3 regions of the Alteromonas alvinellae genome follow, and region 2 is predicted to be linked to each of the others. Evidence: predicted binding sites of a transcription regulator. Region 2 holds the regulator's gene; each other region holds the start of a gene.
The links. The regulator sigma-54, encoded in region 2, starts transcription at its own class of promoters, with help from an activator protein. The targets are predictions, from matches to a motif close to GTTGGCACGNNNNTNGNNT.
Positions count from the first base shown of each region.

Region 1: a site for sigma-54 is predicted at 944-962, ahead of ACX5KA_RS09565 (BON domain-containing protein). Genes of this name have one in related genera too.
Region 3: a site for sigma-54 is predicted at 661-679, ahead of ACX5KA_RS03540 (DUF2884 family protein). Genes of this name have one in related genera too.

Region 1 covers NZ_CACSIH010000125.1:70,424-72,697, reverse strand. The annotation lists gene ACX5KA_RS09570 (endonuclease/exonuclease/phosphatase family protein) at 1-598, opposite strand, end outside; gene ACX5KA_RS09565 (BON domain-containing protein) at 997-1,605, shown strand; gene ACX5KA_RS09560 (hypothetical protein) at 2,218-2,274, shown strand, end outside.
Region 2 covers NZ_CACSIH010000203.1:53,530-55,803, forward strand. The annotation lists gene ptsN (PTS IIA-like nitrogen regulatory protein PtsN) at 1-202, opposite strand, end outside; gene hpf (ribosome hibernation promoting factor) at 216-503, opposite strand; gene ACX5KA_RS14815 (RNA polymerase factor sigma-54) at 534-2,015, opposite strand; gene lptB (LPS export ABC transporter ATP-binding protein) at 2,089-2,274, opposite strand, start outside.
Region 3 covers NZ_CACSIH010000046.1:26,843-29,116, reverse strand. The annotation lists gene ACX5KA_RS03550 (mechanosensitive ion channel family protein) at 1-183, shown strand, start outside; gene ACX5KA_RS03545 (hypothetical protein) at 259-450, opposite strand; gene ACX5KA_RS03540 (DUF2884 family protein) at 797-1,627, shown strand; gene ACX5KA_RS03535 (NAD-dependent epimerase/dehydratase family protein) at 1,794-2,274, shown strand, end outside.

The sequences.
Region 1 (2,274 bases), on a different contig from region 2:
GTCCGTGGTGATTGATTTTGACTTTCATAGACGGAACATCATCTTCAATTAAAAATCGCAATGAGACCTCTTCAAAGGGAAGCTTGCTGTATAGATGCATACCGTAGAGGTTTTCGAGTGGGCAAAATTTACGATACGGGTATTCAGACTCAATTTCACTGATGCCTTTCTGCCACTTCTCATTAGATTCCAACGTTACGAGAAAATCAGGTTGCTTATTTCGTACATGTTCAATGAGCTTGCGAAAATCGTCATTAGGCATATACACATTGCTTGATAAAACACTTAGCTTTGGGCTTGCGCTTTCAACCTCTACGTGCCTAACTTCTCTTTTATAAAGAGGGGTATAAGGAATGATCCAGATAACTTGATAAATAAGGCTTACTGTTAATCCCGCGACAATAATTATTGCTAGGATGTCAATCTGTGAGTAATAAGTTAATTCAAAAATATGCCCAGCAATTAGCAAAGAAATGATAGCTGCTATTTGTAGTCGCGGAAATTCCCACACTCTTACTAACCAATGAGAAGAAGGAAGCAAAGGGGCCCAGCTTACGGCTATAAATAAGACTGAAACAGCAGTAAGTGCAGTATCCATGTCTAGTTGGTCCTTGAGTCTAATTAACGAAGGCGCTTCACCTGCTACCTTGGTCTGCAAGATTAAATTGATAACTATAGCCAGTGAAGCGATACGAATCGTTATAACTACGGCTGCTTTGTGAAATAAGTTTAACCTAGGTATCACTGCAACAAGGTGGCGGGCAACGGCGAAGAGTTATTTCCTAGTACAATTAAGAGGTGCTTTTTTAAGTGACGTTGACGAGTTTTGGGCATTAACAAAGTTAAGTAAAAAGTTCTCAAACAAAGGCAAAGTTTGCAAAACAAAACTCACTTAACTAGCCCTGGAACTGAATATTTACGATATAAAACAATATCTTATTTTTTTGGCAAGGAATTGGCATGACTATCTACGAGTTTCGACAAAGGAGAAATGTTATGAAACGTTCACTTATTTCTATGATTGTTGCTACAACTTTGACTACAGCTGCATATGCAGGTGACATGGACACAGACAGCACAAGCAATAAATGGGAGAAAGGTGCCAAAGACGCATGGATTGATGGCAAAGCAGAAGCAACGCTGTTGTTCAATGGTAACCTTGATTCATTCGACATTAACACTGACGTTAAAAACGGTAATGTCGTTCTTACTGGAAAGGTTGAGAACTCTGTTGATAAAAAGCTAGCGGAAGAGCTAGTAGCGAATATTGACGGTGTAACGTCTGTAGACAACAAGCTAACGGTTGTCTCTGACAAAGATATGGAAGGCGACATGTCAGATGACATGGAAGATACTGTTGACGAAGGCACAAGCGAGTTAACTGACGCCAAAATCGCCACAGTAATCAAAACTCGTCTTCTTATGGATACCGATATTTCAGGTTTCGACATCGATGTTGACGTAGAAAACGGTGTAGTAACACTGACTGGCGACGTTGATTCTGATGCTGAGCGCGACCTAGCTGTAGAAATTGCTAAGAATGCTTCTGATGTCAAGGATGTTGAAAGCAACCTTCGCGTAGTTACTGAAACCGCAATGAACTAATGGTTTCTTTACTCGACTTAATGAAAAAGGGGCATTCGCCCCTTTTTTCTTGCCTAACGAAAATAAGGTAGGCCGGTCATTACATCGACATAGTGCCGGCGTAGTCCATGGTGTAACGGAAACGTCAAATAACGAGAAGGCAAAAGGCATTATTTTTATTTTAGACATTTAAACTTCTACATAGACAATCGCTTAGCAATGCAACTCATACTTATGACTATGCACACGGCAATATTTAGCGCAATAAATGAACTTTTTGGTAACACCGAAGAGGCACTAAACACTATATTCTTTATCTGCTGTTTACTTGAGGCCGTTTCGCTAACTTTTGTACGGAAGGGCTTTGATTACGCCTAAAGGAAAGACACGGAAAATTTCTCTTAAAGTGTGTAGAAAATTCTTTCAATACATTTCGTAGTAGCAGTCTTGTTTCATATCTTACTGAAATACAAAGAAATATATTGTGGTATAGAAGCTGCAAAATCAAATTACACATAGTAATTAAAATTAGCGCGCTGACTGGCATACACTAACTTTTCAGCGCCAAGATCATTTACCAAATAAGTTGTTCTTCAGAATATGAGCAGTTCACAATTGGTCAAGGAGTGAGGCATGAACGTTTTAAAGTGGGTTTATTCAGCTATAGTTGTTTCAGTTGTAATAGCATTA
Region 2 (2,274 bases):
CGTGGGGCAGAGCGATGCCATTACCAATGCCTGTACTACCCATACGTTCTCGAGCCATTAAGCTATTAAGTACCGTTGCCTGGTCAATGTTTTCGTTTTGCTTGGCAGCGATATCAGCGATGATCTCAAGAATTCGCTTTTTACTATTACACTGAACCGCACACTCGGTGCGGTCCAGACTTACGATGGCTTGTATATCCATGCTTAATTAACTACTAATGTTTTTTCAGTTTTTCCTTATGCTTGATTACCTGCCGGTCGAGTTTATCAACCATGCTGTCAATCGCCGCATACATGTCGGTATTTTCTGAGGATGCGAATACTTCAGCGCCACTTAAATGAACGGTCGCTTCGGCTTTTTGATTTAATTTTTCAACGTTCAGGATGACATGCACATTAGAAATGTGATCAAAGTGACGTTCAAGTTTGCTGAACTTCGTATCGACATAATTACGCAAAGAGTCGGTGATTTCGACATGATGACCAGTAAGGTTGATTTGCATATTTCGTCTTCCTTATATTATTAAGCCCGATTAAATAAGGCTTTTGCGTTGGTTCGACGGCGGGATCGACAACGATTCCCGGTACTTTGCTATTGTTCGCCGGGCAACTTTAATGCCTTGTTCGGCCAACAATGAAGCAATCTTGCTATCACTTAGCGGCTTACTAGGATTTTCCGCAGCCACTAATTTCTTGATCAATGCACGAATCGCTGTAGATGAACATTCACCACCAGACTCTGTTGCAACGTGGCTTGAGAAGAAATACTTCAATTCGAAGATTCCACGTGGCGTATGCATGTACTTTTGCGTTGTCACTCGCGAAATAGTGGATTCGTGCATATCTACCATTTCTGCGACATCATTTAGCACCATTGGTTTCATCATTTCCGGGCCGTGCTCAAAAAAGCCCATTTGCTGCTGCACAATGCAGTTTGCAACCTTCATTAAGGTTTCGTTACGAGATTCAAGGCTCTTTATGAACCACTTAGCCTCTTGCATGTGTGAGCGGATGAATTGTGAATCGCTACTATTCTTGGCACGGCGACTCATTGCAGCGTATTGTTGATTAACGCTTAATTTAGGCAGACTGTCGGGGTTCAGCTCAACCACCCAACGGCCATTTTTCTTGGTTACTGAGACATCAGGAATAACGTACTCAGGCTCTTTAGTAACTAAAGCACTACCTGGGCGAGGATTCAAGGTTTGCAGTAAACGCATTGCCTCGCGTAGCTGATCTTCTTTCAATCGGCTTTTACGCATAAGCGTACGATAGTCTTTGCTGCTCAGTAAGTCAGAGTACTCTTCAATCAGTTGCTTTGCTTCAGCAAGCCACGGTGTATCGTCTGAAAACTGACGTAACTGCACCATAAGGCATTCTTGAGGCGTTCGGGAACCTGAGCCAATGGGGTCAAACATCTGAATGCGTTTAAGTACGCACTCTATTTCGTCCATCTCTATTGGCTCTTCTAAGTCGTCGTCATTTACTGCTTCTAAAATATCCTCAAGGGTAACGGTTAGATAACCGGATTCGTCTATAGAGTCGATGATAGCAGTGGCAATTGCGCGGTCAGTGTCTGAAAAGTGAGTAAGGCGCATTTGCCAAAGAAGATGTTCTTGAATATCTTCAGTGGTTTCGCCTTGAAAGATTTGCTCGTCGTCATTAGACGGGCCTGGCGCTGGCGCAGATGAAGCTGAGTAATATTCATCCCACGTGCTATCGATAGGTAGCTCGTCGGGAAGGTCATTTTTCTCTAATGCATCACCCGCTTCTAACGTGTCACTAGACGCAGAAGCAGTGGCCTCAGAGCCGCTGTCATCGTTGTCGATATTGTTCTTTTCTAGCTGTGGCTCGTCACTGCCTTCTTCCACTTCCAATAGTGGATTTGAATCGAGTGCTTCTTGTATCTCTTGCTGGAGATCAAGCGTAGAAAGCTGCAGCAGTTTAATTGCCTGCTGAAGCTGTGGTGTCATGGTAAGTTGTTGGCTAAATTTTAGCTGTAAAGATGGTTTCATCTACGTCTTATTTAAATGCTCTAAATTAAATATACCAGAGCTAAACTGAAAAATGACAATTCGGTTACACTAACTATAGCCTGAATTGTTCGCCTAGGTATACATCCCTTACTTTTTGATTACTTAAAACCTGTTCCGCCGTTCCTTGCGCAATAAGCTCGCCATGACTCACAATGTACGCTTTCTCGCAAACATCCAATGTTTCGCGTACGTTATGGTCTGTGATAAGGATACCAATGCCCCTATCCCGAAGATGTTG
Region 3 (2,274 bases), on a different contig from region 2:
ATTTTCGACCACGTTATGGCTATGCTGGATTTGTTCGACTTACGCGCATATCAACGTGATGGACATTTGTCATTGCTTGCTCATCGTGAACACAGCGCTTATGGAAACAGTAACGAAAGTCATAGTACGCAAAAAGATGCTCAGGAAAAGAGCGAGTCTAATCAAAAAAGTAACGACGAATAAAAAGACTCAACATTAAGGCTTAATTTACGCGAAAAAAAACCGGCTGATATAGCCGGTTTTTTTAATGCTTATCGCTTAAGCCAATGCGTAGGCCATCAGTAAGCAAAGTACTAAACCTGTAACGCCAAAAAAACCGTACTCGATTTTTTCCTGCATACCTTCAGCACCTGCTTTAGCAGTCATAAAGCCCATAACGATGCTGCTTAGCCCTAGCGTAAAGGCAATTAGCGCAACACCAAACATAATTGCATTAATCCAATCAGCCATTGTGATAACCCCTTAAAAATATTAGCGGTATTATGCACCAATAAATAAGATTTAACCATGCTTGGATTGGCTTTAATGTACCGCTATTGGTATTAATTGATCTTAGTCAAAACTACTAATTAGTTGGTAATCTCACTAAATAGTGTATTTAACAGAGCATAAAGAAATCACCAAATATAACTAACTATTTGAAAGATATAAACTTTAAATATTGGCAAGGCCATTGCTCTACCTTAGGTATAACAGCGAGTATCGTTAACGTCTATCTGACAGTGACACTACAACGCATTGCAGTTTGCTTCGAGCACTTTCGTTAACGCGTCACACGTAAATTAAGGAATGAACAATGTCTAAGAAACTATTACTTTCAGTTACCCTTACCAGTGCTTTAATGAGCGGCCATGCATTTGCGCATGACAGCAGCTATCAAAACAACAGTTGTGACATGGAGCTTGATGGTCATATTCAATATTACCAAGGTGATCTAACGGTACAGATGGACAATGGCTCAGTGATGACGATTGACTCCCATCACAATATGACCATTAACGGCGAATCAGTATCGCTTGACAGCGAACAACAGCGCTGGGTAAGTGAATATTACAACAACATTGATATTGCCATCCCTATGACCTTGAATATCGCCAGTGAAGGGCTGCAAATTGCCAACGTGGTAGTAACTGAAGTATTTACTGAACTGTTAGGCGGCGATCAAATGGGTGACGATTTTCGTGAACTGTTCGACTCCCTTGAGACCAAACTAAACACTTCATTCTATGATGACGCAGGGAATATTCGCGTTGATTCAACTAAATTCGATGAGCCAGGTTGGTTTGACGAAAGCTGGGAGCAAGAATTCGAAGCACAAATTGAGTCTTTAATCAGTGAGTCTATGGGTAGAATACTTATTGCCGTAGGAACACAAATGTTGTGGGAAGGCGGTGATATGTCTGAGTTTGAGCAAAAGATGGAGCGCTGGGGTGAAGATTTAGAATATCGCTTAGAAAACCAAGCGGCTGCGCTAGAAGAAAAAGGTGATGCATTGTGTAAGGTACTAAAAAAAGCGGATTATGCCGAAGGCAAGATGCAGGCATCCATATCGGGGCTAGATGACTTGAACCTGCTAGATATTGATCAAGACAACCACCATGACCACAACGACGAAATGAAAATGTAGTTGGAGCATTTAGCTAACTAAACGCGCAAAACGAAACGACTTACTACTCTAACCACTCACCTTAGAAAACCGACTGTAACCCAGTCGGTTTTTCATTTTTTCAGTTAACGACAACCGCCCTCCAATTAATGTACTCTTAAGCCCTAAACAAAGGGGTATTTAATCGATGACTCAAAATGTAGTAATTAGTGGCTACGGCTGGTTAGCCAGCTATGTGGGCAAAGCACTTTCAGGTAAGGTCAATATTGTTGGCACCACTCGAAGCCAACAGAAACGTCTCGCGTTACAAGACCAAGGTATCACCGCAATTGAATATGCCCTGGGCGAAGATACATCAGCGCTTTGTAACCATTTGCCAAACGCTACCTTGTTGCTAAATATTCCCCCTGGCAGGAGAAACAAAGATCTCGCGTCATACACCAACAATATGCTGCAGTTGATAGACGCAGCCATCAGCGTAAAGGTGGCGCATATCGTGTTTATCAGCACCACGTCGGTTTACGGCGATGCAACAAATGAGGTAGTGTCCGAAGTCAGCACTACACAGCCGCAAACAGCCTCGGCCAAAGCCCACGTGACTATTGAAGACTATTTATTGTCTAAGCGAGGTCAGGTTGATATCAGTATTGTTCGCCTAGCCGGTTTAG